Regions from separate parts of the Ancylobacter sp. TW_SC_1 genome, predicted to be linked through region 3. Evidence: predicted binding sites of a transcription regulator. Region 3 holds the regulator's gene; each other region holds the start of a gene.

Region 1 (9,671 bases), 150 kb from region 3:
AACAGGCCGAGCGGAATCTCCGCGGTGACGTTCTTCAGGTTGTTGGCGCGCGCATTGACCACGCGCAGCAGGCGCTTGCGGTCCGGCTTGCGGCGCCTTGGCACCGGCACCGTCAACTCGCCGGTCAGGTATTTGCCGGTGAGCGAGTTCGGGTTGGCGAGGATTTCCTGCGGCGTGCCCTGGGCGACGATGCGCCCGCCATGCACGCCGGCGCCGGGGCCGACATCGACGACATAATCGGCGGCGAGGATCGCGTCCTCGTCATGCTCGACCACGATCACCGTGTTGCCGAGGTCGCGCAGCCGGCGCAGCGTGCCGAGCAGCCGCTCATTGTCGCGCTGGTGCAGGCCGATGGAGGGTTCGTCCAGCACATAGAGCACCCCGGTCAGCCCCGAGCCGATCTGCGAGGCGAGGCGGATGCGCTGGCTCTCGCCGCCCGACAGCGTGCCGGAGGCGCGGGCCAGGGTGAGATAGTCCAGCCCGACATCGAGCAGGAAGGCGAGGCGCTCGCGGATTTCCTTGAGGATGCGCGCGGCGATCTCGTTCTGCTTGTCGGTGAGCTGGCCGGGCAGGGCGGCGAACCAGTCGAGCGCGGTGCGCACCGAAAGCTCGGCCGCCTGGCCGATGTGCCGGCCGGCGATCTTCACCGCCCGCGCCTCGGGCTTCAGGCGGTAGCCATCGCAGGCGGCGCAAGGCACGGCGGAGAAATACTTGCCGATCTCCTCGCGCGCCCAGTCGCTCTCGGTCTCGCGCCAGCGCCGCTCCAGATTGGTGACGATGCCCTCGAAGGTCTTGGAGGTCTCGTAGGCTCGCATGCCGTCGTCATAGACGAAGCGGATCACGTCCGGCCCGGAGCCGTGCAGGATCACCTTCTGCACCTTCTCCGGCAGGTCCGCCCACGGCACGGTCAGCTTCACCCCGTAATGGCGGGCGATGGCGTCGAGCGTCTGGCCGTAATAGGGCGAGGTCGACTTCGCCCACGGCGCGATGGCGCCCTGCTTCAGCGAGCGCGACTTGTCCGGCACGATGAGGTCCGGGTCGATCTTGCTCTCATGGCCGAGCCCGTCGCAGGTCGGGCAGGCGCCGAACGGATTGTTGAAGGAGAACAGCCGCGGCTCGATCTCGGAAATGGTGAAGCCGGAGACCGGGCAGGCGAACTTCTCGGAGAAGACGATGCGGCGCGGCTCGCCGTTCTCTTCCTTCTCGTCGGCGAACTCGATCACCGCGATGCCGTCGGCAAGGCCGAGCGCCGTCTCGAAGGAATCGGCGAGGCGGCTGGCGATGTCCGGGCGCACGACGAGGCGGTCCACCACCACGTCGATGTCGTGCTTGAACTTCTTGTCCAGCGCCGGCGCCTCGGCGATCTCGTGGAACTCGCCGTCGACCTTGACCCGCTGGAAGCCCTTCTTCTGGAACTCGGCGAGTTCCTTGCGGTACTCGCCCTTGCGCCCGCGCACCACCGGCGCCAGCAGATAGAGGCGCGCCTTCTCCGGCAAAGCGAGTACGCGGTCGACCATCTGGCTGACCGTCTGGCTCTCGATCGGCAGGCCGGTGGCCGGCGAATAGGGCACGCCGACCCGCGCCCAGAGCAGGCGCATATAGTCGTAGATCTCGGTGACGGTGCCGACCGTCGAGCGCGGATTCTTCGAGGTGGTCTTCTGCTCGATGGAAATGGCCGGCGACAGGCCGTCGATCTGGTCGACGTCCGGCTTCTGCATCATCTCCAGGAACTGGCGGGCATAGGCCGACAGGCTCTCGACATAGCGCCGCTGGCCCTCGGCATAGATGGTGTCGAAGGCGAGCGACGACTTGCCCGAGCCCGACAGCCCGGTGAACACCACGAGGCTGTCGCGCGGGATCTCGAGATCGACATTCTTGAGGTTGTGCTCGCGCGCGCCGCGGATCGCAATCGTACGGGCATCGCGGCGCGGGATATCCACGCGGTCCTTCATTCCGAACTCTTCTCGCCGGTTTCTCTACGGGCAGCTACGCCAGATACATCGCTTCCGGGGCGGCGCACTCCCGAGAAAAGGACCGCCCGGCGCGGGGATCAGCCCCCGACGCCGTTCAGTACGGCGGCGAGGCCGGCCGCCACGACCAATCCACCGGCTACGGCGAGAAAGGCGCGGCGGATCAGCACCTGACGGGCTTCCTCGGCGCGGATGGCGATGGCGCGGGCGCGCGGGCGGTTGCGCATATGGGTCATGATGGGACGAAGCTCCCTTGAGAACGCGAAGTAAACATAGTCTCGCTCCGGCACTTCGCAATGAGCGACTCGGCGCTCTTGCACCAGACTAGACGCAATGCTAGGAACATAACAAGAACGTATTTGACGCGCCCCGCTTTGGCGGCGCAATATGTGGACAAGCGTCCGACCACCGTGCCGGGCGATGCCGGCTGGTCTAGGATGCGTTCCCTTTTTAGAGCGCGCGCCACGGCGGGCGTCCGACTGTTTCGGAGGACAAGATGGCGGGCAGCGTCAACAAGGTGATCCTGATCGGCAATCTCGGCCGCGATCCGGAAGTGCGCACGTTCCAGAATGGCGGGCGGGTGTGCAATTTGCGCATCGCCACCTCGGAAACCTGGCGCGACAAGGCGTCGGGCGAGCGCAAGGAGCGCACCGAGTGGCACAGCGTGGTGATCTTCAACGAGAACCTGCTGCGGGTCGCCGAGCAGTATCTGCGCAAGGGCTCCAAGGTCTATATCGAAGGCCAGATCGAGACCCGCAAGGCGACCGACCAGAACGGCGGCGAGCGCTATTTCACCGAGGTGGTGCTGCGGCCCTTCCGCGGCGAGCTCACCATTCTCGACAGCCGCAGCGGCGGCGGCTCCGAGAGCGGCGACGACTATAGCGCCGGCAGCGGCTTTGGCGCGGGATCCGGCGGCGGCGGATCGAGCAGCGGGCGTTCCTTCGGCGGCGAGCGCAGACCGGCGGCGGCCAGCAGCGGGAGCGGCGGCGGCACGTTCGGCGGCGGTTCCAGTGGCGGCGGCGATCTCGACGACGAAATTCCGTTCTGAACCGGAGTGACCGGCTCCCGCCGGATCGCTTCCGGGGGAGCCGATCGAGGGGGGCTTCCTTCCGCGAGGGCATGGGCCCGCGCCGCTGGCAGGCGCGCGCCTGCGGGTGAGTACTGCTGCGGGCGAGCGAACCGTCGGGTGGGTTGCCGCATGAACCTCGCACCATTGCTTGACGCTTCGCCGGCGATCCGCCTCCACGCCTTCAGCGCCCTCGCCGCGCTGGGGCTGGGGGCCGTGCAGCTTGCCGCGCCGAAGGGCACGCTGCCGCATCGCGCGTTCGGCTGGCTCTGGTCCGGGCTGATGGCGACGGTGGCGCTGTCCTCGTTCTGGATCCACCAGATGCGCTGGTTCGGGCCGTTCGGGCCGATCCATCTGCTCTCGCTGTTCGTCGTGTGGGCGCTTCCCATGGCGCTCATCCGGGCCCATCGGGGCGAGGTTGCCCGCCACGCCGCGGGGATGGCCGGCCTGTTCTGTTGGGGACTGGTTCTGGCCGGCCTGTTCACCTTCTGGCCTGGCCGCATCATGCATCAGGTGCTGTTCGGCTCGTGAGAAGGGCGCGCCGAACCGGCGGGACCGCAACGAGGACGGATTCTGAACGCAATCTATAATTGCATACACGGCAACCAACGATTGTAGCGCGCCGTTAACATGGTACTCTTCTCCGCCAACGGAACGTGGAGGAGTGTCATGAGCGACCCGGCCGTTTCCGAAAATCCGCCACCCGCCTCGCGCGAGGGGCGGGCCACTCTCTTCTCCTTCGTCTTCAGGTGCCTGATCCTCGGCGCCCTGGTCGGCTTCGTCTATTTGTTCAGCCAGCCGATAGGCGCCCTGCTGCAGAACACGGCGAGCATCAAATACGACAAGCTCGAAGTCTCGGTTCAGCTGACGGACGATTCGCGCGAGGTCCTCAACGCCCTTCTCGCGGTGATCAAGGTCACGCCGGATTGGAACGACGCGCAGAAGATCACGGCGCTCGAACAGCTTCTCTACCGCTACGAACGTTTCATCGAGGCCACCATCATCTCCGAAAAGACCGGAGGCGCCTCGCGAACCGGATATGACCGGGCATTCCTGCAGTTGCTGGACGGCGATGTCGCCGCCGCCCGGGCAACGCTCGATGAACTCTATGCCCGCCACCCCACGCTGTGGAACATCGACGAGATCCGGCGCCTGCTTGTCGCGCTGCCGGCGTCGCCATCGGCGGAGCAGTTTCAGGCGCTCTACGCCGACATCGCGGCCTATTGCGCGTGGGGCGCCGATCCAGCGCTGGTGCAACGCATGAGGGATGCCGCCGGCCCGGTTCGCGCAGCTCCGCGAAAGGGCTGCGGCCAGTAGGCCGTCAGTTCAGGAACGACGCCCGTATCCCGTCGATCACGAACTGCACCGCCAGTGCCGCCAGCACGATGCCGAGCAGGCGCGACAGGATGACGTTGCCGGTGACGCCGAGCAGCCTGTCCATGCGTTCGGCGGCGAGGAAGACCGCGAGGCAGCTGCCGATCACCAGGGCGGTGATGGCGAACAGCGCCGCCAGCCGCATCGGATCGCCCTTCGCCTCGCCGGCCAGCAGCAGCATGGCGGTGATGGCGCCGGGGCCGGCCATCAGCGGAATGGCCAACGGGAAGACGGCGAGGGTGCGCAGCAGCTTCTCGCGCAGGGCGACCTCGGTGGCGTCAAACTTGCGCTCGGTACGCCGGCCGAACACCATCTCGAAGGAAATGGTGAACAGCAGCAGCCCGCCGGCGATGCGGAAGGCCGGCAGGGTGATGCCGAGCGCCGCCAGCAGCGGCGCGCCGACAAGGCCGAACACGGTCATGACGGCCAGCGCGATGATGGACGAGCGCCAGGCCACCAGGCGCCGCTCGGAGCCCGTCAGGTCGTTGGTCACGGCGAGGAAGAGCGGCGCCAGCCCGATCGGGTCGATCACGACCAGCATCGTGACCACGGCGGAGAAGACATAATCCAGCACGATCCTACCTCTTCCCCGCCTGATCCGCACCGGCGTCCTGGCCGACGGACCCCGCCGTGCCTTCATAAGACCGCGCTCCGCCTGGCATGCCAAGGGCGCTTTTGGCGACGGTCGGCAGCTCCCGCCGCCACGCTTCCGCCACGTTCCGCCGGCACTGCGGAAACGTCATTGTAAGGCTTTGTATTATAACGTTTTTTCGGGCCCGCTAAATTGTCGTTTAGCTGGCGTCGAAGAGCGGAATCGGCTACACAGGGCCACCTGTTCCGCAACCACGGAAAGACGATTCCTTGTCCGATTCCGATACGATCAAGCCGGAGGGCGGCGGCCCTTCGGATATCCGGCCCGTCTCGATCACCGAAGAACTGTCGCGCAGCTATCTCGATTACGCGATGAGCGTCATCGTCTCGCGCGCCCTGCCGGATGTGCGAGACGGCCTGAAGCCGGTGCACCGCCGCATCCTGTTCTCGATGCGCGAGAACAATTACACGCCCGACCGGCCCTACAACAAATCCGCCCGCGTCACCGGCGACACGATGGGCAAGTACCATCCGCACGGCAACCAGGCGATCTACGACGCGCTGGTGCGCTTGGCGCAGGATTTCTCCATGCGCCTGCCGCTGATCGACGGGCAGGGCAATTTCGGCTCCGTCGACGGCGACCCGCCGGCGGCCGAACGCTACACCGAGGTGCGCCTCGCCAAGCCGGCGATGACGCTGCTGGACGACCTCGACAAGGACACGGTCGACTTCCAGGACAATTATGACGGCCGCGAGCAGGAGCCGGTCGTGCTGCCGGCACGCGTCCCGAACCTGCTGGTCAACGGCGCCGGCGGCATCGCCGTCGGCATGGCGACCAACATCCCGCCGCATAATCTCGGCGAGGTGGTGGACGCCTGCATCGCACTCATCGACGACCCGGCGCTCGAGATCGAGCGGCTGCTGGACTACATCCACGGCCCGGATTTCCCCACCAGCGCGCTCATCCTCGGGCGCAGCGGCATCCGGCAGGCCTACCTTACCGGTCGCGGCTCCATCGTCATGCGCGCCCGCGCCACCATCGAGGAGCTGCGCAAGGACCGCGACGCCATCATCGTCACCGAGATTCCCTATCAGGTGAACAAGGCGACGATGATCGAGCGCATCGCCGAACTGGTGCGCGACAAGCGGCTCGAAGGCATCGCCGAGATTCGCGACGAATCCTCGCGCGAGGGCATGCGGATCGTGTTCGAGATCAAGCGCGACGCCCAGGCCGACGTCGTGCTGAACAATCTCTACCGCATGACCGCGCTGCAGACCTCGTTCGGCGCCAACATGGTGGCGCTCAACGGCGGCAAGCCGGCACTGATGACGCTGCACGACCTGCTGTCGGCCTTCGTGATCTTCCGGGAAGATGTTGTTAGCCGGCGCACAAAATTCCTGCTGCGCAAGGCGCGCGACCGCGCCCATGTGCTGGTGGGCCTCGCCATCGCCGTCGCGAACATTGACGAGATCATCCACACCATCCGCACCTCGCCCGATCCGGCATCCGCCCGCGAGGCGCTGATGACGCGGCACTGGCCCGCCATGGACGTGGCGCCGCTGATCGCGCTGATCGACGACCCGCGCCATCGACTGGCCGATGACAACACCTATCGCCTCTCGGAAGAACAGGCCCGCGCCATCCTGGAGCTGCGCCTGCAGCGCCTCACCGCGCTGGGCCGCGACGAGGTCGCCGACGAGCTCGACAAGATCGCCGTCGAGATCCGCGACTATCTCGACATCCTCGCCAGCCGCGAGCGCATCCGCACCATTGTCAAGGACGAACTCCTTGCGGTGAAAGCGGAATTCGGCACGCCGCGAAAGACCGAGATCACCGAGGCGGAAGGCGACTTCGAGGACGAGGACCTCATCGCCCGCGAGGACATGGTCGTCACCGTTTCCCATGCCGGCTATGTAAAGCGCGTCCCGCTGTCGACCTATCGGGCGCAGCGGCGTGGCGGCAAGGGCCGTTCGGCCATGCAGACGCGCGACGAGGATTTCGTCACCCGTCTCTTCGTCGCCTCGACCCACGCGCCCGTGCTGTTCTTCTCCTCCAAGGGGCAGGTCTACAAGCTCAAGGTGTGGCGCCTGCCCATCGCCGCGCCGCAGGCGCGCGGCAAGGCGCTGGTCAACATCCTGCCGCTCACCGAGGGCGAGCGCATCACCTCGATCATGGCGCTGCCGGATGAGGAGGCGTGGAGCCGGCTACAGATCATGTTCGCCACCACCTCCGGCACGGTGCGGCGCAACGAGCTTTCCGATTTCACCAATGTGAACCGGAACGGCAAGATCGCGATGAAGCTGGAGGAGGGCGAGTCGATCGCCGACGTGCAGCTCTGCACCGAGGCCGACGACGTGCTGCTCACCAGCGCCAACGGCCAGTGCATCCGCTTCCCCGCCACCGAGGTGCGCGTGTTCAAGGGCCGCGATTCCATGGGCGTGCGCGGCGTGCAGCTCGAGGCCGGCGACCGCCTCATCTCGATGGCGATCATCCACCATGTCGACGCCTCGGCCGAGGAGCGCGCCGAGTACATCAAGCGCGCCAATGCGGTCCGCCGCGCGCAGAGCGGCACCGAGGTCGAGGACGTCACCGACATGGAGGTCGAGGACGCTCTGGAGGAGGTCGAGACCGGCGGCGACGCCGCGTCCTTCGATCAGGCCCGCTACATCACGATGAGCGCGGCCGAGCAGTTCATCCTCACCCTGTCGGAGAATGGCTACGGCAAGCGCACCTCGTCCTATGAATACCGGACCACGCGGCGCGGCGGCAAGGGTATCGTCGCCATGGCGGTCAACGAGCGCAACGGGCCGCTGATCGCCTCCTTCCCGGTGGAGGAGGGCGACCAGATCATGCTGGTCACCGATGGCGGCCAGCTCATCCGCTGCCCGGTCAACGGCATCCGCATCGTCGGACGCGGCAGCCAGGGCGTGATCGTGTTCGATACCGCCGAGGACGAAAAGGTCGTCTCGGTCGAGCGCGTGACCGAGGAAGACGGCGAGGAAAGCCTCGGCGAGGAGGCGGCGGACTGATCCGCCGGCTCCACCCGCAGGCAAATCGATCGGACAGTGGAGCGGCGCCGGCCACGGCGCCGCTGCCGTTTGAGGGCCATGACATGCGTCGCGTCTGTGTCTTTCTCGGCTCCAATGCCGGCCATCGCCCGGCCTATGCCGAGGCGGCGACGGCGCTCGGCACCGCGCTCGCCCGCGAGGGCATCGGCCTCGTCTATGGCGGCGCCGCGGTTGGGCTGATGGGGCGCGTGGCCGATGCCGCGCTGGCGGCGGGCGGCGAGGTCATCGGGGTCATCCCGCGCCATCTCGTCGAGAAGGAGATCGCCCATTCCGGCCTCGGCGACCTGCGCGTCGTCGCCTCCATGCACGAGCGCAAGGCGCTGATGGCCGAGCTTGCCGACGGCTTCGTCGCCCTGCCGGGCGGCATCGGCACGCTGGAGGAGCTGTTCGAGGTGTGGACCTGGGCGCAGCTCGGCAGCCACGACAAGCCCTGCGCCGTGCTCGACGTGGCGGGCTATTACACGCGTCTTCTCGGCTTCGTCGACCACATGGTGGAGGAGGGGTTCCTGCGCGCCGCCCATCGCGACATGCTGCTCGTCGCCGACCGGCCGGACGATCTGCTGGCCCGGCTGCGCGCCTATCGGGCGCCGGCCGTCACCAAATGGATCGGGCGCGAGGAACGCTGAGATCGGCAACAGCGACGCCCGGCCGGTGCCCGTTGTGCTTGCGTCCGTCGCGGGAGGCCGCTAACCCTTGCCGCGCACCGAGGGGCACCCTATGAGCGCGATGCGCACCGCCTTCTATCCCGGCTCGTTCGATCCGCCGACCAACGGCCATGCCGAGGTGGCGCGCGCCGCCGCGCGGCTGGCCGACCGGCTGGTCGTCGGCGTCGGCGTCCATCCCGGCAAGGCGCCGCTGTTCACGCCGGCGGAGCGGCTGGAGATGCTGCGCGAGGTGTTCGAGCCGATCGCCCGCGAGGAGGGAGCCGCGTTCGACTGTGTCACCTTCGACAATCTCGTCGTCGACGCCGCCGAGGCGCAGGGCGCCAGCCTGCTGATCCGCGGCCTGCGCGACGGCACCGATCTCGACTACGAAATGCAGATGGCCGGCATGAACGCGGTGCTGAAACCGCGCGTGCAGACGGTCTTTCTTCCGGCCTCGCCGATCGCCCGCCCCATCACCGCCACTCTGGTCCGGCAGATCGCTGCCATGGGCGGCGACGTGTCCGCCTTCGTGCCGCCCGCCGTACAAATCCGCCTCAGGGCCCGGTTCGACCGCGCCGGCTAGCGGCGGACGCCGGTCCGCCATTGCTCAACGGAGTTCATATAAATGATCCGAAGCCTCACCGCCGCCTTCGCCCTCGTCTGTGCGCTGGCCGTCGCGGCCATCGCGCCGGCCGCGGCGCAGGCCCCCAAGCTGCCGCCGAATGTCGATCCGCAGAACGCCATCATCATGCAGACCACCAAGGGTCCGGTGATCTTCGTGCTGCGCGCCGACCTCGCCCCCCAGCACGCCGAGCGCATCAAGACGCTGGCGCGCGAGGGCTATTATGACAACGTGCCGTTCCACCGCGTCATCGAGGGCTTCATGGCCCAGACCGGCGACGGCCAGTACGGCAACGGCACGGGCGGCTCGCGCTATCCCAACCTGCCGGCCGAGTT
Region 2 (9,671 bases), 310 kb from region 3:
CGAGCCCCGCGCGCCCTTCCTCGGTCACGCCGACGATGGCGACGATGCCCGAGCCGACGCGCTTCTTGCCCTCGTCCACCAGGCTCTTGAGATCCTTCGGATCAATGCCCGTCACCTGACGCGCCAGCAGCTTGATGGAGCCGACGGTGCGCATCGGCTCCTCGCCGTCCGCCCCCCCGCCCATGGCCAGCTTGCGACGGGCCTCGCCGAGTTCCCGCTCCAGCTTGCGGCGCTCCTCGACAAGCTGGGCGACGCGGGCCTCCACCTCGCCGACCGGCGCCTTGAGGAGGCCGGCCGCGCCGTACAGGGCCCGGCTCTGCGCATTGAGATGGTGGCGGGCGGTGTCACCGGTCATGGCCTCGAGGCGGCGCACGCCGGCGCCGACCGCACTCTCGCCGACCAGGCTGATGAGGCCGATGTCGCCGGTGCGCGCCACATGGGTACCGCCGCACAGTTCCACCGAATAGGGCGCCCCGTTGCCCGGATCCGTGCCCATCGAGACGACGCGGACCTCCTCGCCGTACTTCTCGCCGAACAGCGCCCGCGCGCCCGATTCAATGGCGTCGTCGACCGCCATCAGGCGCGTGACCACCGGCTCGTTGCGCAGCACGATGCGGTTGGCGATTTCCTCGACCTCGCGCAGCTCCGCCTCCTCCACCGGCTTGGGGTGGCTGAAGTCGAAGCGCAGGCGGTCCGCAGCGACGAGCGAGCCCTTCTGCGCGACATGGTCGCCGAGCACCCGGCGCAGCGCCTCGTGCAGCAGATGGGTGGCCGAATGGTTGGCGCGGATCGCCTGCCGACGCTCCGAATCCACCGTCAGCGCGAGTGGCGTGCCGACGGCCAGCGTCCCGTTCTCGACCTCGACCTCATGGGCGAAGATATCGCCGAGCTTCTTCTGCGTGCCGATGACGCGGGCGCGCAGGCCATCCTCACCGGTCAGCACGCCGGTGTCGCCGACCTGGCCGCCCGATTCGCCGTAGAACGGCGTCTGGTTCAGCACGACGAGGCCACGCGCGCCGGCCGGCAGTTTGGATACGCGCTGCCCCTCGGCAACGAGCGCCGTCACGGTGCCTTCCGCGGTCTCCGTGCCATAGCCCAGGAACTCGGTCGCACCGACATCCTCGCGCACCGAAAACCACACCGCATCGGTCGCCGCCTCCCCCGAGCCCGACCACGAGGCGCGCGCCTCGGCGCGCTGGCGTTCCATCGCGGCATTGAAGCTCTCCACATCGACACCGACCCCCCGCGCCCGCAGCGCGTCCTCGGTGAGGTCGAGCGGAAAGCCATAGGTGTCGTAGAGCTTGAAGGCGGTCTCACCGGAGAACTTGGCGCCGGCGCCAAGACCGTCGCTCTCCGTCTCGAGGATCGACAGGCCGCGCTCAAGCGTCTTGCGGAAACGGGTCTCCTCCAGCCGCAGCGTCTCGGCGACCAGTGCTTCGGCGCGCACGATCTCCGGATAGGCGCGGCCCATCTCGCGCACCAGCACCGGCACGAGGCGGTGCATCAGCGGGTCGCGCGCCCCGAGCAGCTGCGCGTGGCGCATGGCGCGGCGCATGATGCGGCGCAGCACGTAACCGCGTCCCTCATTAGAGGGCAGCACACCGTCGGCGACGAGGAAGGTGGCCGCGCGCAGATGGTCGGCGATGACGCGGTGGCTCGCCTTCTGCGGACCATCCGCCGGAACGTCGGTCATCTCCTCGACGGCGCCGGTCAGGGCGCGCATCAGGTCGATCTCGTAATTGTCGTGCGTGCCCTGCAGCACGGCGGAGATGCGCTCGAGCCCCATGCCGGTGTCGATCGAGGGGCGCGGCAGGCGCACGCGCTCGCCGCCCGGCATCTGCTCGAACTGCATGAAGACGAGATTCCAGATCTCGATGAAGCGGTCGCCATCCTCGTCGGGCGAGCCGGGCGGGCCCCCTTGGATGTGCGGACCGTGGTCGTAGAAGATCTCCGAGCAGGGGCCGCACGGGCCGGTATCGCCCATCTGCCAGAAATTGTCGGAGGTGGCGATGCGCACGATCTTGGAATCGGGCAGGCCGGCGATGCGCTTCCACAGCGAGAAGGCCTCGTCGTCCTCATGGTAGACAGTGACCAGCAGCTTCTCGACCGGCAGCTCGAATTCGCGGGTGATCAGGTTCCACGCGAACTCGATGGCGTCTTCCTTGAAATAGTCGCCGAACGAAAAATTGCCGAGCATCTCGAAGAAGGTGTGATGCCGCGCGGTATAGCCGACATTGTCGAGATCATTGTGCTTGCCGCCGGCGCGGACGCATTTCTGCGAGGTGGCGGCGCGCGAATAGGGACGCTTCTCGATGCCGGTGAAGACGTTCTTGAACTGGACCATGCCAGCGTTGGTGAACATCAACGTCGGGTCGTTGCGCGGCACGAGCGGGGAGGATTCGACCACCTGATGCCCGTTCTTCGCGAAAAAATCGAGGAAGGTCGACCGTATCTCGTTAACGCCGCTCATGTACCCGGGTCCGCCGATGACAAGTACCGGCGCCAGAGCAGCGCCGGCCCGCGCCGCGCGGCGCGAGAGCCACGGTTCTAACGACGCATCAACACCTTGTCCAGAAAGCGCGACGGCGCCATCCCCGCCGCTCAGGCGGACTAAGGACCGTTCGATCTTCCCCGTGGCGCGGGTCGTACTCCCGAACCGCGGGGCCGTCGCACCCGAAGGCGGCGGCGCGATCACTCTCCAGCGTTCACCCTTCGACGTTCACTCTTCGGCGTCGCCCTCGTCGTCGTCGCCCGGCTCCTTGCCCGCGAGAATCTGATCGGCGATGAGACCGGCATTCTGGCGGATCGTCGCCTCGATGCGGCCAGCAACATCCGGATTCTGCTTCAGGAAGTTCTTGGCGTTCTCGCGCCCCTGGCCGAGCCGCTGGCTGTCATGGGAGAACCAGGCCCCCGACTTCTCCACCACGCCGGCCTTGATGCCGAGATCGATGAGTTCGCCCATCTTGGAGACGCCCTCGCCATACATGATGTCGAACTCGACCTGCTTGAAGGGCGGCGCCAGCTTGTTCTTCACCACCTTCACGCGCGTCTGGTTGCCGACCACCTCGTCGCGCTCCTTGATCGCGCCGATGCGACGAATGTCGAGGCGGACCGAGGAATAGAACTTCAGCGCGTTGCCGCCGGTGGTGGTCTCCGGGCTACCATACATCACACCGATCTTCATGCGGATCTGGTTGATGAAGATGACCATGGTGTGGGAGCGGTTGATCGAGGCGGTGAGCTTGCGCAGCGCCTGGCTCATCAGGCGCGCCTGCATGCCGGGCTGGTTGTCGCCCATCTCGCCGTCGAGCTCGGCGCGCGGCGTCAGCGCGGCGACCGAATCGACCACCAGCACGTCCACCGCGCCGGAACGCACCAGCGTGTCGGCGATCTCCAGCGCCTGCTCGCCGGCATCGGGCTGCGAGATCAGGAGGTTGTCGAGGTCGACGCCCAGCTTGCGGGCATAGATCGGATCGAGCGCGTGTTCGGCGTCGATAAAGGCGCACACCCCACCCTTCTTCTGCGCTTCGGCGATGGTGTGCAGCGCGAGCGTGGTCTTGCCCGAGGATTCCGGCCCGAAAATCTCGACGACGCGCCCCCGCGGCAGACCACCGATGCCAAGCGCGATATCGAGCCCGAGCGAACCCGTGGAGACCGTCTCGATCTCCATGATCTTGTCGTTCTTGCCCAGGCGCATGATCGAGCCCTTGCCGAAATGGCGCTCGATCTGCGTCAGCGCGGCATCCAGGGCCTTGGCCTTGTCCATAGAAGATCCTTCAACGAGTCGCAGGGACGCTTGAGTCATCGCCGGGCTCCGGGCTGTGCGCAAGAGAAAAGGGCGGTGCGGAAATCTGCTGCCCTTGTACCGCTTTTGTTCGATGTTCGCAATATGTTCTCATCGCGGCGGTAAATTTCTCGCTCATGCCGTCACGATCCCCGCGGGCCGATTGTCGGGCCGCCGTGCCGGGGACTGCCGCTCGCCCGCGGCCGACCCGACGCCTTTTTTTCCAAGGCGTTTCGCGCGCGTGATCCATGCCGTCCCCCATCGACCTCCGTCGGCCGCGATTCCTGCGTGCCGTGACGCCGGAACGAGCGTACCTGCGGCCTTTGCGGGGCCGTTATCCACCACGCGCCGCCTTGCCGAAAAGCGCTTGACAAAGGCGCAGCTTCACGCGAGCCTAAGAAACAAGCGGCGGGCAAAGATGCTCAATGTCGCGGCAATTTCGGTGAACATTTCCAACGACGGCGCTTTTCCCGGCGCTGCAGGTTGGTGGCAACGACGCCCACGGTCGAGAGACCGGCGGGCGTTTTTTGTTTTGGTCGGAGCACAGCGTGTCGCAGCACTTCCGCATAGGGGTCATGTTCTCGACCACGGGACCCTATAGCGTCGTCGCCCGCTCCATGCTGAACGGGGCGCTGCTGGCGGTCGCCGAGCAGCCGGCTCCCGGCATTACCATCGAGCCCGTCATCGTCAATCCGGGCGGGGATCTCGCCAATTACGCCGCCTTCAGCCGCGAGCTGCTGCATTCGGGCATCCGGCACACGGTCGGCTGCTACACCTCCTCCAGCCGCAAGGAGGTGATCCCCTGTTTCGAGAAGCACGACGCGCTGCTCTGGTATCCCTCGCATTATGAGGGCTTCGAGAGCTCGAACAACGTCATCTACACCGGCGCCTCGCCGAACCAGCACGTCCTCCCCCTGGTGGACCACGTGCTCGCGACGATCGGATCGAGCGCCTTCTGCGTCGGCTCCAATTACATCTGGGCGTGGGAGAACACCCGCATCTTCCGCGAGGCCATGACGGCGCGCGGCGCGCAGGTGCTCGCCGAGCGCTACGTGCCGGTGGGCGACACGGAAATCGACCAGGTCGTCGAGGCGATCATCGACGCGCGGCCGGACTTCGTCTTCAACAACCTCATCGGCACCAGCAATTACGCCTTCTTCCGCGCCTTCCGTGCCGCCTGCGCGGCACGCGGCATCGACCAGCCGCGCGCCATCCCGGTGGTGAGCTGCACGCTCTCCGAGCCGGAACTCGAGGAGATCGGCACGGATGCGGTGGACGGGCATCTGAGCTCCAGCGTGTATTTTTCCACCCTCGCCTCGCCGGCCAACGACACCTTCACCCGCGCCTATCGCGAGACGTTTCCCGAGGGTCCTCCCACTTCGGCCGACGCGGAAGCCTCCTACATCGCGATGAAGCTGCTCATTCTCGCCCTGGCAGAAGTCGGCACGGACGATGTCGAGGCGGTGAAGCAGGCCGCCACGCGCCAGCATCTCCTCGCCCCGCAGGGCGAGGTGCGCATCGACCCTCAGACTCTGCACGCCTATCTGACGCCACGAATTGGGATTTCAAACGCGGCGTCGCGCTTTGATATCATCGTCGAGGCGCCGGGCCCGGTCCGTCCGGATCCGTATCTCGTTCAGTCGTCGCCGCGCTATGCGGTTGCTACCCGCAACTCGTCATTGAGAGTGGTAAAGTGATGGCACCCCGACTGCTACAGAACTTCAACGGCGGCCGGGCGTATATCGTCACGTCCAGCCTCACGGCCGTCGAAGCGCTCGAGACCACGCTGGGCAAGCTCGGCGTCGGCGTCACCTACCCCGCCCTCGTCGACGGTCGCGCCGATCTCGATCTCGGCGCACTGCAGGCGGAGCGCGACATCCTGTTCATCGATGGCGACCTCGACAATCCGGTCGCCCTCGACATCGACGCCGGCTCGCGCCAGCCCGCGGTGCCGGTGATCGGCCTCGTCGGCGTGGAAGCGCCGAGCCGGCTGAAGCATCTCATCAATCTCGGCGCGTCGGCGTTCCTGCGCAAACCCGTGCAGGGCGCCGCCGTCTACACGGCCCTGTTTCTCGGCATCAACCAGTTCCTGTTGCGCGGCGATCTCCGGACGCGGCTCGACGACATGGATCGCCGCCGGCGCGGACGCCGCGCGGTGGTCAAGGCCATCATCGCCCGTATGCACGACATGGGCGTCGATGACGACGAGGCCTATGAATGGCTTCGGCGCGAAAGCATGCGCTCGCGGCAAAATCTCGAAGATTACTGCGAGGCTTTCATGAAGAAGAGGGCGGGCGCCCCCGCAGAACCCACGCAACAGCTCCCCCCGGAGCCCCGCGCGGGAATAAGATAACCTTTCACAGGAGAAGAAAATGACTGGGAAGACCATGCGGGGGCTGCGCGCTGCAGCCCTCACGGGAACGCTTTTGCTCAGCGTCGCCCATGCTTTCGCCGCCGATCCGATCAAGCTCGGCGTCCTCGAGGACCAGTCGGGCGACTTCGCCGCCGCGACCATCGGCAAGGTGCATGCCATCCAGCTCGCCGCCGAGGAGATCAACAAGGCCGGCGGCATCGACGGCCGTCCGCTCGAACTGGTGATCTACGACACCCAGTCCGACAATACGCGCTACCAGGAGTTCATGCGCCGCGTGCTCCAGCGCGACAAGGTGGACGCCGTGTTCGCCGGCTTCTCCTCCGCCTCGCGCGAGGCCTACCGCCCGATCGTCAACCAGTTCGACGGCCTCGCCTTCTACAACAACCAGTATGAAGGCGGCGTCTGCGACGCCAACATGATCGTCACCGGCGCGGTGCCCGAGCAGCAGTTCTCCACCCTCATCCCGTGGATGATGGAGAAGTACGGCAAGAAGGTCTACACGCTCGCCGCCGACTACAATTTCGGTCAGATCTCGGCCGAATGGGTGCGCAACATCGTCAAGGAGCACGGCGGCGAAATGGTCGGCGAGGACTTCATCCCGCTCGGCGTCTCCCAGTTCTCGCAGAACATCCAGAACATCCAGAAGGCCAAGCCCGACTTCGTGGTGACGCTGCTGGTCGGCACCGCGCAGGCCTCCTATTACGAGCAGGCCGCCTCCGCCAACGTCAACCTGCCGATGGCCTCCTCGGTCAATGTCGGCCAGGGCTACGAGCACAAGCGCTTCAAGCCGCCATCGCTCAAGGACATGTACGTCACCACCAACTACATCGAGGAAATCGACACGCCGGCCTCCAAGGAGTTCTTCGCCAAGTTCAAGGCCAAGTTCCCGGACGAGCCCTATGTGAACCAGGAAGCCGAGAACTCCTACCTCGCCGTCTACCTCTACAAGCAGATGGTCGAGCGCGCGAAGTCGACCAAGCGCGACGACCTGCGCAAGGAGATCGCCAAGGGCGATGTCTGCATGGACGCCCCCGAGGGCAAGGTCTGCCTCGACCCGAAGAGCCAGCACATGTCGCACACCATCTATCTCGCGAAGGTGGGCGAGGATCACTCGATCTCCTTCCCGAAGGTCTGGGAAGACATCAAGCCCTACTGGCTGGGCGAAGCCGGCTGCGACCTGACCAAGAGCGACCCGAGCGCGCAGTACACGCCCTCGAACCCGCCGCCGAAGCCCTGATCGGCATTCGTCGGAGCGTACTGGCCGTCATCCCGGCCGGAGACGAAGCCGAAGAGCCGGGATCGCAGGCCAGACGGTCGCGCGACCCCGGACACGGCCTCCGGCCGTTCCGGGATGACCCAGCCGGACGTTGAGGGGCTTTTTGCGCGCCCTTCAGCGAAGGCGGATGCCGCTTGTTCCCTTCGGCGGCATCCGGAAACATCGCCCCGGCTGTGCCCCCCCAGCCTGAGCCGGGGCGATGCCTTCTACCCGGTGCGGCCATCTTCTCCCTCTCCCCTTCGGAGAAGGGAACCAGAGAGCGTCGCCTCGGCGTGACGTCCGCTTTCTTCGCCGCTCCATTTCTCGACGCGAATACCTGAACCCAAGGGCCCCACCGCACATGGATGTCGGAACTCTCGTCTTCTCCGCGCTCTACCAGTTCGGCGATGCCTTCGCCTTTCTGGTGCTGTCCGCCTGCGGACTCGCCGTCATCTTCGGCATGATGGGCGTGATCAACCTAGCGCACGGCGAATTCATCATGTGCGGGGCCTATGTCACCGTCTCCGCCAGCCATGCCGGCGTGCCGCTGCCGCTCGCCATCGCGATCGGCGCGCTCGTCTCGGGGCTCGTCGGCGCCGTGGTCGAGATCCTGGTGATCCGCCATCTCTACGACCGCCCGCTCGACACCATCGTCGCCACATGGGGCCTCAGCCTCATCGGCACGCAGGGCACGCTGATCCTGCTCGGCTCCACCATGGCGGGCGTGGGCACGCCCTTCGGCAGCTTCCAGGTCGGCGACTATTCCTATTCGCTCTACCGCCTCGTGCTGTGCGGCATGGCGGTGCTGGTCCTGGCGGCGCTGTACGCGCTGTTCAACTGGACGCGCTTCGGCGTCATGGCCCGCGCCACGATCCAGGTGCCGCACATGGCCGCCGCGCTCGGCATCGACACACGCTTCGTCTACATGCTGACCTTCGCGCTGGGCGCGGGCCTTGCGGGGCTTGCCGGCGGTCTCTACGCGCCGACCATGACGCTGGTGCCGACCATGGGCACAACCTTCATCATGGAAGCCTTCGTGACCGTCGTGGTCGGCGGCGCCGACGTGTTCCTCGGAACCGCCCCGGCGGCGGCGGTGCTCGCCGTGGTCAAGGCCACCATGACCTCCTGGTACGGCCAGCTCGCCGGACAGATCGGCCTGCTCATGGCCGTCATCATCGTCATCCGGGTGTTGCCGCGCGGCCTCTCCGGCTTCCTCCTGCGCGAGCGCGCCTGACCCGGACACGAGAAAGCAAACAATGAACGCGCTCTCACGGTTTTTCCGTCGCCTCGAAGGCCCACAGACGCTGGGCCGCGGGCCCGGCTTCTGGGTCGGCTTCCTCGTCGTGCTGGCCGGCGCCTGCGCCTACCCGCTGTTCTCGGATGGCTACACGGTCGGCAACACGGTCTATTTCTTCACCTGGATCTTCATGGCGCTGGGCCTGAGCCTCATCTGGGGCTATGGCGGCTCGCTGAGCTTCGGGCAGACGGCGTTCTTTGGCATCGCCGGCTACAGCTACGGCATCCTCACCATCAATTTCGGCGCCGCCTACGGCTTCACCTTCGTAGCGCTGGTGCTGGCGATCGGTGTCGCCGCGCTGTTCGCGGCGCTGCTCGGCTACTTCCTGTTCTTCGGCCGCATCTCCGGCGTCTTCCTCGGCATCGTCACCCTGTCGGTGACGCTGGTGCTGGAGCGCTTCATGGCGCAGACGGCCGGGCCGGAATGGAAAATCGGCGCTGCCCGGCTCAACGGCTTCAACGGCATGAGCAACATGCCGCCGCTCACCCTCCCCTGGCCCGGCGGCGACATCGTGCTGTTCCCGGACGTACAGCTCTATTACGTTGTGCTCGGCATGCTGGTGCTGGTCTATCTCGGCCTGCGCATCCTGGTGAACTCGCCCTTCGGCAACATACTCGTCGCCATCCGCGAGAACCCCGAACGCGCCGAGATGCTCGGCTACGACATCCGCAAATACCAGCTCGGCACCTTCGTCATCGGTGCGGCGCTCGCCGGCCTGTCGGGCGTGCTCTACACCAGCTGGGGCCAGTACATCACGCCCTCCTCCATGGGCATGACCGCCGCGGCGCTGCCCATCGTCTGGGTCGCGGTGGGCGGGCGCTCGGACCTCACCACCACGCTGATCGGCACCGTGACCGTGCTCGCCGTGTTCCAGGCGCTCACCATCCATGGCAGCCAATACGCGCTGGTCGTGATGGGCGCGATGCTGGTGCTCACCGTGCTGCTGGCGCCGAGCGGCCTC
Region 3 (9,671 bases):
GTCACGCCGGTGCGCCCGCAGGCCGGTGTGACGGCCGCCGTCGCCTATGAGAAGGCGCGCGAAAGGCTGGAGCGCATCATCGCCGCGCTCGACAGCGCGCTGCCCAACCTGCCCTCGGAAGACGCCTTCCACGAGGCCGTGGAGCCGCAGTCCAACACCGATCCGGCGGTCTATCGCGACATGGTGGACCGGGCCAAGGAATACATCCGCGCCGGCGACATCTTCCAGGTGGTGCTGTCGCAGCGTTTCGAGGCGCCCTTCGCCCTGCCGCCCTTCTCGCTCTACCGGGCGCTGCGGCGGATCAATCCGGCGCCGTTCCTCGTCTACTTCAATTTCGGCGGCTTCTCGCTGGTCTGCTCCAGCCCGGAAATCCTCGTCCGGCTGCGCGACGACACCGTCACCATCCGCCCCATCGCCGGCACCCGCCGTCGCGGCGCCACGCCGCACGAGGACAAGGCGCTGGAAGACGAACTGCTGGCCGACCCGAAGGAGCGCGCCGAGCACCTGATGCTGCTCGACCTCGGCCGCAACGATGTCGGCCGCGTCGCGAAGATCGGGTCGGTGCACGTCACCGACAGCTTCTTCGTCGAGCGCTATAGTCAGGTGATGCACATCGTCTCGAATGTCGAGGGCGAGCTCGATCCGCGCCGCGACGCGCTCGACGCGCTGACCGCCGGCTTCCCGGCCGGCACGGTCTCGGGCGCGCCGAAGGTGCGGGCGATGGAGATCATCGACGAGCTGGAGCGCGACAAGCGCGGCATCTATGCCGGCGCCATCGGCTATTTCGGCGCCGACGGCGAGATGGACACCTGCATCGTGCTGCGCACCGCCGTGGTCAAGGACGGGCGCATGTATGTCCAGGCCGGCGCCGGCATCGTCTACGACTCGGTGCCGGAGAGCGAGCTGCAGGAATGCGTCAACAAGGCCAAGGCGCTGTTTCGCGCCGGCGAGGAAGCCGTGCGCTTCGCCGCCCGGTCGGTCAGGGGGCAGTGAGCGCGATGGGCAGGCCGGGGCGACACGAGCGATGGCGGGGCTGGTGACGGAAGACGTCGCCGGCCGGCGCGGCTTGACCCCGCGCCGGAACACCCCCTAGAGCTTTTCAACAGCCGGCATGCGGCCGGCGGATGGACGCACGATGATCCTGCTCATCGACAATTACGACAGCTTCACCTGGAACCTCGTCCACTACATCGGCGGACTGGGTGCCGAGGTCGAGGTGCGCCGCAACGACACGCTCACCGTCGACGAGGCCATGGCGCTCAAGCCCGAGGCCATCGTCATCTCGCCGGGCCCGGCGACCCCGAACGAGGCCGGCATCAGCTGCGACCTCATCGCCCGCGCGGCGCGCGACGGCGTGCCGGTGTTCGGCGTCTGCCTCGGCCATCAGGCGATCGGCCAGGTGTTCGGCGGCGACGTCATCCGCGCGCCGCAGCCGATCCACGGCAAGCTGTCGGCCATCAGCCATCGGAACGACGGCGTCTTCCGCGGCATCAACGGCCCGCTCAAGGCGACGCGCTACCACTCGCTGGTGGTGAAGCGCGAGACCTTGCCGGAGACGCTGGCCATCACCGCCGAGACGGATGACGGGCTGATCATGGGCCTGTCGCACAAGGAACTGCCGGTTCACGGGGTGCAGTTCCACCCCGAGAGCATCGCCTCCGAGCACGGCCAGACCATCCTCAAGAACTTCCTCGATCTGGCACGCGCCTGGAACGCCGGCCCCGGCCGGAAGCGGGCGGCGTGAGGACGAGATAACAACAGGCGGGGACGCGCGGCGACATGGACAACCTCAAGCCCATCATCGGCAAGCTGGCCACCGGCACCACGCTCACGCGCGCCGAGGCGGCGGCGGCCTTCGACGTGATGATGTCGGGCGAAGCGACGCCCTCGCAGATCGGCGCCATCCTGATGGCGCTGCGCGTGCGCGGCGAGGAGATCGAGGAGATCGCCGGCGCGGTGAGCACGATGCGCGCCAAGATGCTGCGGGTCGAGGCGCCCGCCGAGTCGGTCGACGTGGTCGGCACCGGCGGCGACGCCTCCGGCTCCTACAACATCTCCACCTGCGCCTCCTTCATCGTCGCCGGCGCCGGCGTGCCGGTCGCCAAGCACGGCAACCGCGCGCTGTCCTCGAAGTCCGGCGCGGCCGACGTGCTGATGGCGCTGGGCGTCAAGATCGACCTGTCGCCGGAGCAGATCGCCCGCTGCATCCGCGAGGCGGGGATCGGCTTCATGTTCGCGCCGTCGCATCATCCGGCGATGAAGCATGTCGGGCCGACCCGCGTGGAGATGGGCACGCGCACCATCTTCAACCTGATCGGCCCGCTGTCGAACCCGGCCGGCGTGACCCGGCAGATGGTCGGCGTGTTCGCCCGCGCCTGGGTGGAACCGATCGCCGAGGTGCTGCGCACGCTCGGCTCGACACGGGCCTGGGTCGTGCACGGCTCCGACGGGCTCGACGAGATCACGACCACCGGCGCGACCTATGTCGCGGAACTGAAGGACGGCGCCATCCGGTCGTTCGAGATCACGCCGGAAGCCTTCGGCATCACCCGCGCGGTGCCCGAGGCGCTGAAGGGCGGCGACGGCACGGCCAACGCCCTGGCGCTGCGTTCGGTTCTCGCCGGTGAGCCGAGCGCCTATGCCGATGTCGCCCTGCTCAACGCGGCGGCGGCGCTGGTCGTCGCCGGCAAGGTGGACGAGCTCGGCGCAGGCCTCGACATCGCCCGCGCCAGCCTGTCGGGCGGCCATGCGGAAGCTGCCCTCGACCGCCTGATCGCGGTCTCCGCCCTCGCGGCGGCGGAGTAGGAGCGCGCCATGGCCGACATTCTCGAACGGATCGGCGCCTACAAGCGCGAGGAGATCGCGGTCGCCAAGCGCGAGCGTCCGCTCGCCGAGGTGCGCGCGAGCGCCGAGGCCCAGCCCGCCACGCGCGGCTTTCTCCGCGCCATCGAGGCGAAGATCGCGGATCACCGGACCGCGCTCATCGCCGAGATCAAGAAGGCGAGCCCGTCCAGGGGACTGATCCGTGCCGATTTCGACCCGCCGGCGCTGGCCCGGGCCTATGAGGCCGGCGGCGCGGCGTGCCTGTCGGTGCTGACCGACAAGCCGTCTTTCCAGGGCGCGCCGGAATTTCTCGTCGCCGCGCGCGCCGCCTGCGCCCTGCCCGCCCTGCGCAAGGATTTCCTCTACGACACCTATCAGGTGTTCGAGGCGCGGGCCTGGGGCGCGGACTGCATCCTCGTCATCATGGCCTCGGCCGACGACGCGCTGGCGCTCGACCTCGTCGAGACCGCGCACGGGCTCGGCATGGACGCGCTGGTGGAAGTGCATGACGACGCCGAACTCGACCGCGCGCTGAAGCTCCCGGCCCGGCTGGTGGGCATCAACAACCGCAATCTGCGCAATTTCGAGGTGACGCTGGAAACCTCCGAGCGCCTCGCCCCGCGCATCCCGGCGGACCGCGTCATCGTCGGCGAAAGCGGCATCTTCACCCCCGACGACATCGCCCGCCTCGCCCGGGTGAACATCAACAGCATCCTCGTCGGCGAGAGCCTGATGCGGCAGCCCGACGTGGCGGCGGCGACAAGCGCGCTGCTGGCGCCCTCCGCCCTCGCCCGCGCGGCCGGCTGAGCGATGACCGACGAGCCCCGCCTCACCCATCTCGACGCCACCGGCGCCGCCAACATGGTCGATGTCGCCGACAAGGCCGCGACCGACCGCGTCGCGATCGCCGAGGGCCAGGTGCGGATGGAAGCGGCCACGCTCGACCTGATCCTCTCCGGCAACGCCAAGAAGGGCGACGTGATCGGCACGGCGCGGCTCGCCGGCATCATGGCGGCCAAGCGCACGCATGAGCTGATCCCGCTCTGCCACGCGCTGCTGCTGTCCAAGGTGGCGGTCGAGATCGAGCCCGACACCGCCCTGCCCGGCCTGACCGTGCGCGCCACCGTCCGCACCACCGGCCGGACCGGGGTGGAGATGGAAGCCCTGACCGCCGTCTCCGTCGCCTGCCTCACCGTCTACGACATGGCCAAGGCGGTGGATCGCGGCATGCGCATCGAGGCGGTGCGGCTGCTTGAAAAGTCCGGCGGCCGCTCGGGCCACTGGCAGGGCGAATAGCGGAGGCGCACATGGCCCTGATGCCGGTCGAGGAGGCGCTGGCGCTCCTTCTCTCCGCCGCCCGCCCGCTCGACGGCGAGCCGGTGCCGCTGGAACAGGCCGCGGGCCGCGTGCTCGCCGCCCCCGTCATCGCCCGCCGCACCACGCCGGGCGCCGACGTCTCCGCCATGGACGGCTACGCGGTGCGCGCCGAGGATGCCGCGCGCGTGCCCGCCGACCTCACCCTGATCGGCGAATCCGCCGCCGGCCGCCCCTTTCGCGGCCATGTCGCGCCGGGCACCACGGTGCGCATCTTCACCGGCGCCGTCGTTCCCGAAGGCGCCGACGCCGTCGTCATCCAGGAAGACACCGCCCGGAACGGCGCTGTCGTCACCATGACCGAGGTGACAGCGCCGGGCCGCCACATCCGCCGCGCCGGCGGCGATTTCGCGAGCGGCGAGACGCTGCTGGAAGCCGGCCACCGCCTGCACGCGCGCGATCTCGCGCTCATCGCCGCCGCCGACGTCGCGATGGTGGACGTCGCCCGCCGCCCGCGCGTCGGCCTGCTCTCCACCGGCGACGAGCTGGTGCGGCCGGGCACCGGCGCCGAGGCGCATCAGGTCATCGTCTCCAACATCTATTCGGTCGCCGCGCTGGCGCGTTCCGCCGGCGCCGAGGTGACCGATCTCGGCATCTTGCCGGACGACATGGCGGCGACGCAGCAGGGCGTGCGCGCGGCGCTCGACGGCGGTTTCGACGTGCTGGTGACGACCGGCGGCGCCTCGGTCGGCGACCACGACCTCATCGCCCCCGCCCTCACCGCGCAGGGCGTCGCGCTGGCGGTCCACAAGATCGCGCTGCGCCCCGGCAAGCCGCTGATGTTCGGACGCGCCGCCGGCCCGCGCACGCTGGTGCTCGGCCTGCCGGGCAATCCGGTCTCCGCCCATGTCTGCGCGCTGCTGTTCCTCGCGCCGCTGATCAAGACGTTGCAGGGCCTGACGGTGCCCGCGCGGCCGCAGCTGAAGCCGGCCCGGCTCGGCGCCGAGGTGAGGGCCAACGAGCAGCGCATGGACTTCCAGCGCGCCGAGATCGTGGGTCACGAGGACGGGCTGCCGGTGGTGCGCCCGCTCCCCGTGCAGGACAGCTCCATGCTGCGCAACCTCGCCCGCGCCGACGTGCTGCTGGTGCGCCGCCCGCACGCGCCGGCCGGGCGCGCCGGCGACCCCTGCGAAATTCTGCCGTTCGAGGATTGACCGCGGCCGCGCCTGCCTGTGTGCTCAATGCAATGACCGGCAGGGGCAAAGGGCGGCGGATGGACATCAACGATCCCGAGGTGCTGGACGAGGTCCGCGCCGTGTTCGACCGCTACGAGCGGGCGCTGGTCGGCAACGACGTGGCCGGGCTGGATGATCTGTTCTGGGATCATCCCAGCACCATCCGCTATGGCGGGGGCGAGATTCTCTACGGCATCGAGGCGATACGCGCCTTCCGCGCCGCGCGCTCCCCGGTCGGGCTGGAGCGCACGCTCGAGGGAACCGTGATCACCACCTATGGACGCGACATGGCCGTCGCCTCCACCCTGTTCCGCCGTGCGAGCGCGCCCGGCCGGCTCGGCCGCCAGATGCAGACCTGGATGCGTACGCCGGAAGGCTGGAAGGTCGTCGCCGCCCATGTCAGCATCATCGACGATCCGGCCGCCCCGTGACCCATCCCCGCGCCTACCTGCGACGGACCGTGAAGGGCGGGGCTTGGTGAAGCCCGGCGGGGCCGCTAATGATGCATGAGGCGGAGATGGTCCTGGCTCTGTTCGTTCTGGTTTCGTGTCGCTCATGTCGGTGCTGCCCATCCGTTTCCCGCTCGAACCGCCCGCCGCAGTCGGACGGCGCGGGCGCGTGACGCGCGCCGAGGAGCTGCGCATGCAGCTCGCCGACGAGATCACGCGCGGCCTGCTTCCCCCCGGAACGGCGCTCGACGAGACCGCGCTCGCCGGACGCTTCGGCGTGTCGCGCACGCCGGTGCGCGAGGCGCTGCGCGAGCTGACCGCCTCCGGCCTCGTCGACGCCCGCCCGCATCGCGGCGCCGTCGTGGCGCGCCCGAGCGTCGAGCGGCTGCAGAACATGTTCGAGGTGATGGCCGAGCTGGAGGCGCTGTGCGCCGGCCTCAGCGCGCTCAACATGACGCCGCAGGAGCGCCGGCAGCTTGAGCAGTTGCATGCCGACATGGGCGAGCTGATGCGGCAGGGCGACTTCACCACCTATCGCGAGGCGAACGAGCAGTTCCACACCTCGATCTATGCCGGCAGCCACAACGACTATCTGATCGAGATCACCGTCGGCACGCGCCGGCGCCTCTCGCCCTTCCGCCGCGCGCAGTTCCGCGCGCTCGGGCGCCTCGCCCTGTCGCATATCGAGCATGACCGGGTGACGACCGCGATTCTGCGCGGCGACCGCGACGGCGCGGCGAGCGCCATGCGCAGCCACATCGCCATCGTCCACGACGCCTACGAGCAGTACGCCCAGACCGTCTGATTCGCCCGCGCGACCCGCCATTGGCGCCTCTGGTGCCGCCCGGCCGGCGAAATCCGGCCGCGCGCCGCCGGCTTTTCACGTCGCGCCGGACATTTAGCGATCCCTTTACCCATTGTGGAACACAATAAGAACGGATAGTCTTTTGTTCGTGATTTGTTTCATTCCGGCAACGGCCGGCAGACGGGGTTCTCCGTATGCTCACCCGCAAACAGCATGAGCTGCTCCTGTTCATCAATGGACGCCTCCAGCAGGACGGCGTGCCGCCTTCCTTCGAGGAAATGAAGGAAGCGCTCGACCTGCGGTCGAAGTCCGGCATCCACCGGCTGATCACGGCGCTGGAGGAGCGCGGCTTCATTCGCCGCCTGCCCAACCGGGCGCGGGCGCTCGAAGTCGTCCGCCTGCCGGAGGACGCGCAGCCGCCCAGGCCCGCCCGCCCCTTCGCGCCGAACGTCATCGAGGGCAATCTCGGCCGGGGACGCCCGCCGGTCGAGGACGAGGACGACCGGCGCGTCGTGTCGGTCCCGGTCATGGGCCGCATCGCCGCCGGCACCCCCATCTCGGCCATCCAGTCGCGCGACCACACGATCAGCATGCCGCCGGAGATGCTGTCGGGCGGGGAGCACTTCGCACTAGAGGTGCGCGGCGATTCGATGGTCGAGGCCGGTATTCTGGACGGCGATCTGGCGCTGATCCGCAAATGCGATTCGGCCAATACCGGCGAGATCGTCGTGGCGCTGATCGACGACGAGGAAGCGACGCTGAAGCGCCTGCGCCGCAAGGGCGCCTCGGTGGCGCTCGAAGCCGCCAACCCGGCCTATGAAACGCGCATCTTCGGCCCGGACCGCGTGCGCATCCAGGGCCGGCTGGTCGGGCTGTTCCGCCGCTACTGAGCCTGCTCTTCGGCGGCCGGTGAGCGCTCGGCGGGCCCGGTGGCAGCGGCGCCGGATATACCGACATCCGCGCGGGGCGGTGTTTCATCGCCTTCCGCATCCGCTGCGCTCACGCCGGCATCCGCATCTTCCGCATCGCGCCGGTGCGCGGATTCTTTTCGAACACGGTCGGCGTCCGGCCCGGCGCTGGAAGCCGCTCCGGCTCGCGGCATGACCTCCCGTGCATGGACAGGGATGCGAGGTTCCGGCGGTTTCGGCTCCCAGGGTCGTGTGCCCGCGGGCGGTCGCGCCGGCACGATGCGCCATTCGCCCTCCGCGGTGAGATAGCCGGCCAGTCCGCCGATCGCGCGGCGGTCGTCGCGATGGATCACCGTGGCGGCGCAGGCGTCGGGCGGGGCGAAGGGCGTCACCAGCACGGCCGCGAGGCGGCAATCATCCTCCAGTGAATCGCGCTGGCGCGACAGCGCCACGAGCCCGCCGCCCGGCAGCGGCAGGGTGCAGCCGAGCGGATCGCAGGCGCCCCCCCGCGTGAGATCGGCGCTGCCGACGCGGGCGCGGTCGCCATCGGCGTTCAGCCATTGCTCCACGGCGAAGCGGCTGGCGACACCTTTGTCGCCGTCGCCCATCACCATCAGGCGCCCGTCCCGCCCGCGCACCGCCACCGTCCGGGCCTGCGTATCCACCAGCAGATCGGGCCGCGGCTCGGTCGCCGCCGCCCAGATGCCCGCGGCCGCGCAAGCCGGCGCCAGCAGGACCAGCCGGGTGCGGGCGAGGCAGAGCACCACAAGCGCGAGGCTGAACAGGACGAGGCTCGCCATCGGCATCGCCGGCAGGCCGCGATCGGCGCCGGGCAGGCCCGCGACGACGTCGGAGACGCGCACCATCACGTCGAGCCCCCAGCCCATGCCCCGCCAGGCGACGTCATCCCAGCCGAACGGCATCAGGATCGCGCCGGCCAGTCCGGCCGGCATCACGACGAAGGACACCGCCGGCATCGCGGCGAGATTGGCGACGAGGCTCAACGGTGCCAGCCGCTGGAAATGGAACGCCGCGAAGGGCGCGGTCGCCAGTCCCGCCGCGAGCGAGGCGAGAACGAGCGCCGCGAGGTAGCGCGCCGGGACGCCGAGCCAGCGCGCGAGGCTCCCGCCGCCCGGCGGCGCGCCGATGAGATGGCCGAAGCGCTCATAGGCCGCCACCAGGCCGAGCGTCGCGGCGAAGGACATCTGCGCGCCGGGATCGAGCACCGCCCACGGCGCCAGGATCATCAGGACGAGGCCCGCGACCGCCAGCGTCCGCAGGGTGAGCGCCGGCCGCCCCATCACCACACCCGCCAGCACCAGCAGCGTCATCACATAGGCGCGCTGGGTCGGCACCGCCGCGCCGGACAGCATGAGGTAGAAGGTCGCCGACAGCAGGGCGGGCAGCGCCGCCCAAGCCTTGATCGGATGGCGCAGCGCCAGCTCCGGCACCAGCGCGAGCAGCGCCCGCGCCAGGAAGAAGACCGTGCTCGCCACCAGCGCCATGTGCAGGCCGGAGATGGACAGGACGTGCGAGAGCCCGGAGATGCGCATACTCTCCTCGATCGGCTCCGCCACCGTGTCGCGCAGCCCGGTGACGAGCGCCACGGCCACGCCGCCATTCTCGCCCGGCAAGGCCGCGCGGATCCGCGTCGCGATCGCCCGGCGCGTCCCGTCGAGCCAGGTGGCGATCGCCAGCCCCCAGGACGGCGGATAGGGCGGCGGGCTGGCTTGCGCCTTGCCGAGCGCGTAGCCGGTCGCGCCGATGCCCTCCAGCCAGATCGCCCGGCCGAAATCATAGCCGCCGGGATAGGCCGGGCCGGGCGGCGGCCCGAGCGTCGCACGCACGCGCACATGGGCGCCGACGGCGGGGGGATCGCGCCCGGGCAGCGTCACCCGCACGCGGGTCGGCGGCTCGGTGAGCGGACGCCCGAAACCGGTCACGGCGAGGGTGATGCGGCTGCCGCGCGGGCGCTGCTCGGCCGCCTCGACGAAGCCGCTCACCTCGACCGCGTTGACCGCCTCGCCGAGCAGCGGGTGCGCCATGCGCTGCACCTGCAGGCCGGCTATTGCGAAGCCGGCGGCCATCACCGCCAGCAGCGCGAAAAGATGGAAGCCGAAAGGCTTTTCACGCGCCA

The links. The regulator LexA, encoded in region 3, represses DNA repair genes until DNA is damaged. The targets are predictions, from matches to a motif close to TGTTCNNNNTGTGTTCNG.
Region 1: the regulator LexA is predicted to act here: its motif matches at 2,309-2,326, upstream of ssb (single-stranded DNA-binding protein).
Region 2: the regulator LexA is predicted to act here: its motif matches at 3,880-3,897, upstream of recA (recombinase RecA).

Annotation. Positions count from the first base shown of each region.
Region 1 is NZ_CM166365.1:2,983,370-2,993,040, reverse strand. Features, by position in the region: gene uvrA (excinuclease ABC subunit UvrA) at 1-1,952, opposite strand, end outside; gene AC1PZ7_RS13810 (hypothetical protein) at 2,051-2,206, opposite strand; gene ssb (single-stranded DNA-binding protein) at 2,467-3,018, shown strand; gene AC1PZ7_RS13800 (DUF2306 domain-containing protein) at 3,169-3,567, shown strand; gene AC1PZ7_RS13795 (hypothetical protein) at 3,706-4,353, shown strand; gene AC1PZ7_RS13790 (MarC family protein) at 4,358-4,984, opposite strand; gene gyrA (DNA gyrase subunit A) at 5,272-8,031, shown strand; gene AC1PZ7_RS13780 (LOG family protein) at 8,115-8,696, shown strand; gene coaD (pantetheine-phosphate adenylyltransferase) at 8,797-9,297, shown strand; gene AC1PZ7_RS13770 (peptidylprolyl isomerase) at 9,340-9,671, shown strand, end outside.
Region 2 is NZ_CM166365.1:2,518,929-2,528,599, reverse strand. Features, by position in the region: gene alaS (alanine--tRNA ligase) at 1-2,470, opposite strand, end outside; gene recA (recombinase RecA) at 2,720-3,805, opposite strand; gene AC1PZ7_RS11645 (transporter substrate-binding domain-containing protein) at 4,360-5,481, shown strand; gene AC1PZ7_RS11640 (ANTAR domain-containing response regulator) at 5,481-6,137, shown strand; gene AC1PZ7_RS11635 (urea ABC transporter substrate-binding protein) at 6,157-7,395, shown strand; gene AC1PZ7_RS11630 (ABC transporter permease subunit) at 7,775-8,647, shown strand; gene AC1PZ7_RS11625 (branched-chain amino acid ABC transporter permease) at 8,670-9,671, shown strand, end outside.
Region 3 is NZ_CM166365.1:2,830,834-2,840,504, reverse strand. Features, by position in the region: gene trpE (anthranilate synthase component I) at 1-993, shown strand, start outside; gene AC1PZ7_RS13110 (anthranilate synthase component II) at 1,136-1,744, shown strand; gene trpD (anthranilate phosphoribosyltransferase) at 1,780-2,805, shown strand; gene trpC (indole-3-glycerol phosphate synthase TrpC) at 2,815-3,630, shown strand; gene moaC (cyclic pyranopterin monophosphate synthase MoaC) at 3,634-4,119, shown strand; gene AC1PZ7_RS13090 (molybdopterin molybdotransferase MoeA) at 4,131-5,351, shown strand; gene hpxZ (oxalurate catabolism protein HpxZ) at 5,411-5,803, shown strand; gene AC1PZ7_RS13080 (GntR family transcriptional regulator) at 5,928-6,626, shown strand; gene lexA (transcriptional repressor LexA) at 6,821-7,516, shown strand; gene AC1PZ7_RS13070 (ComEC/Rec2 family competence protein) at 7,510-9,671, opposite strand, start outside.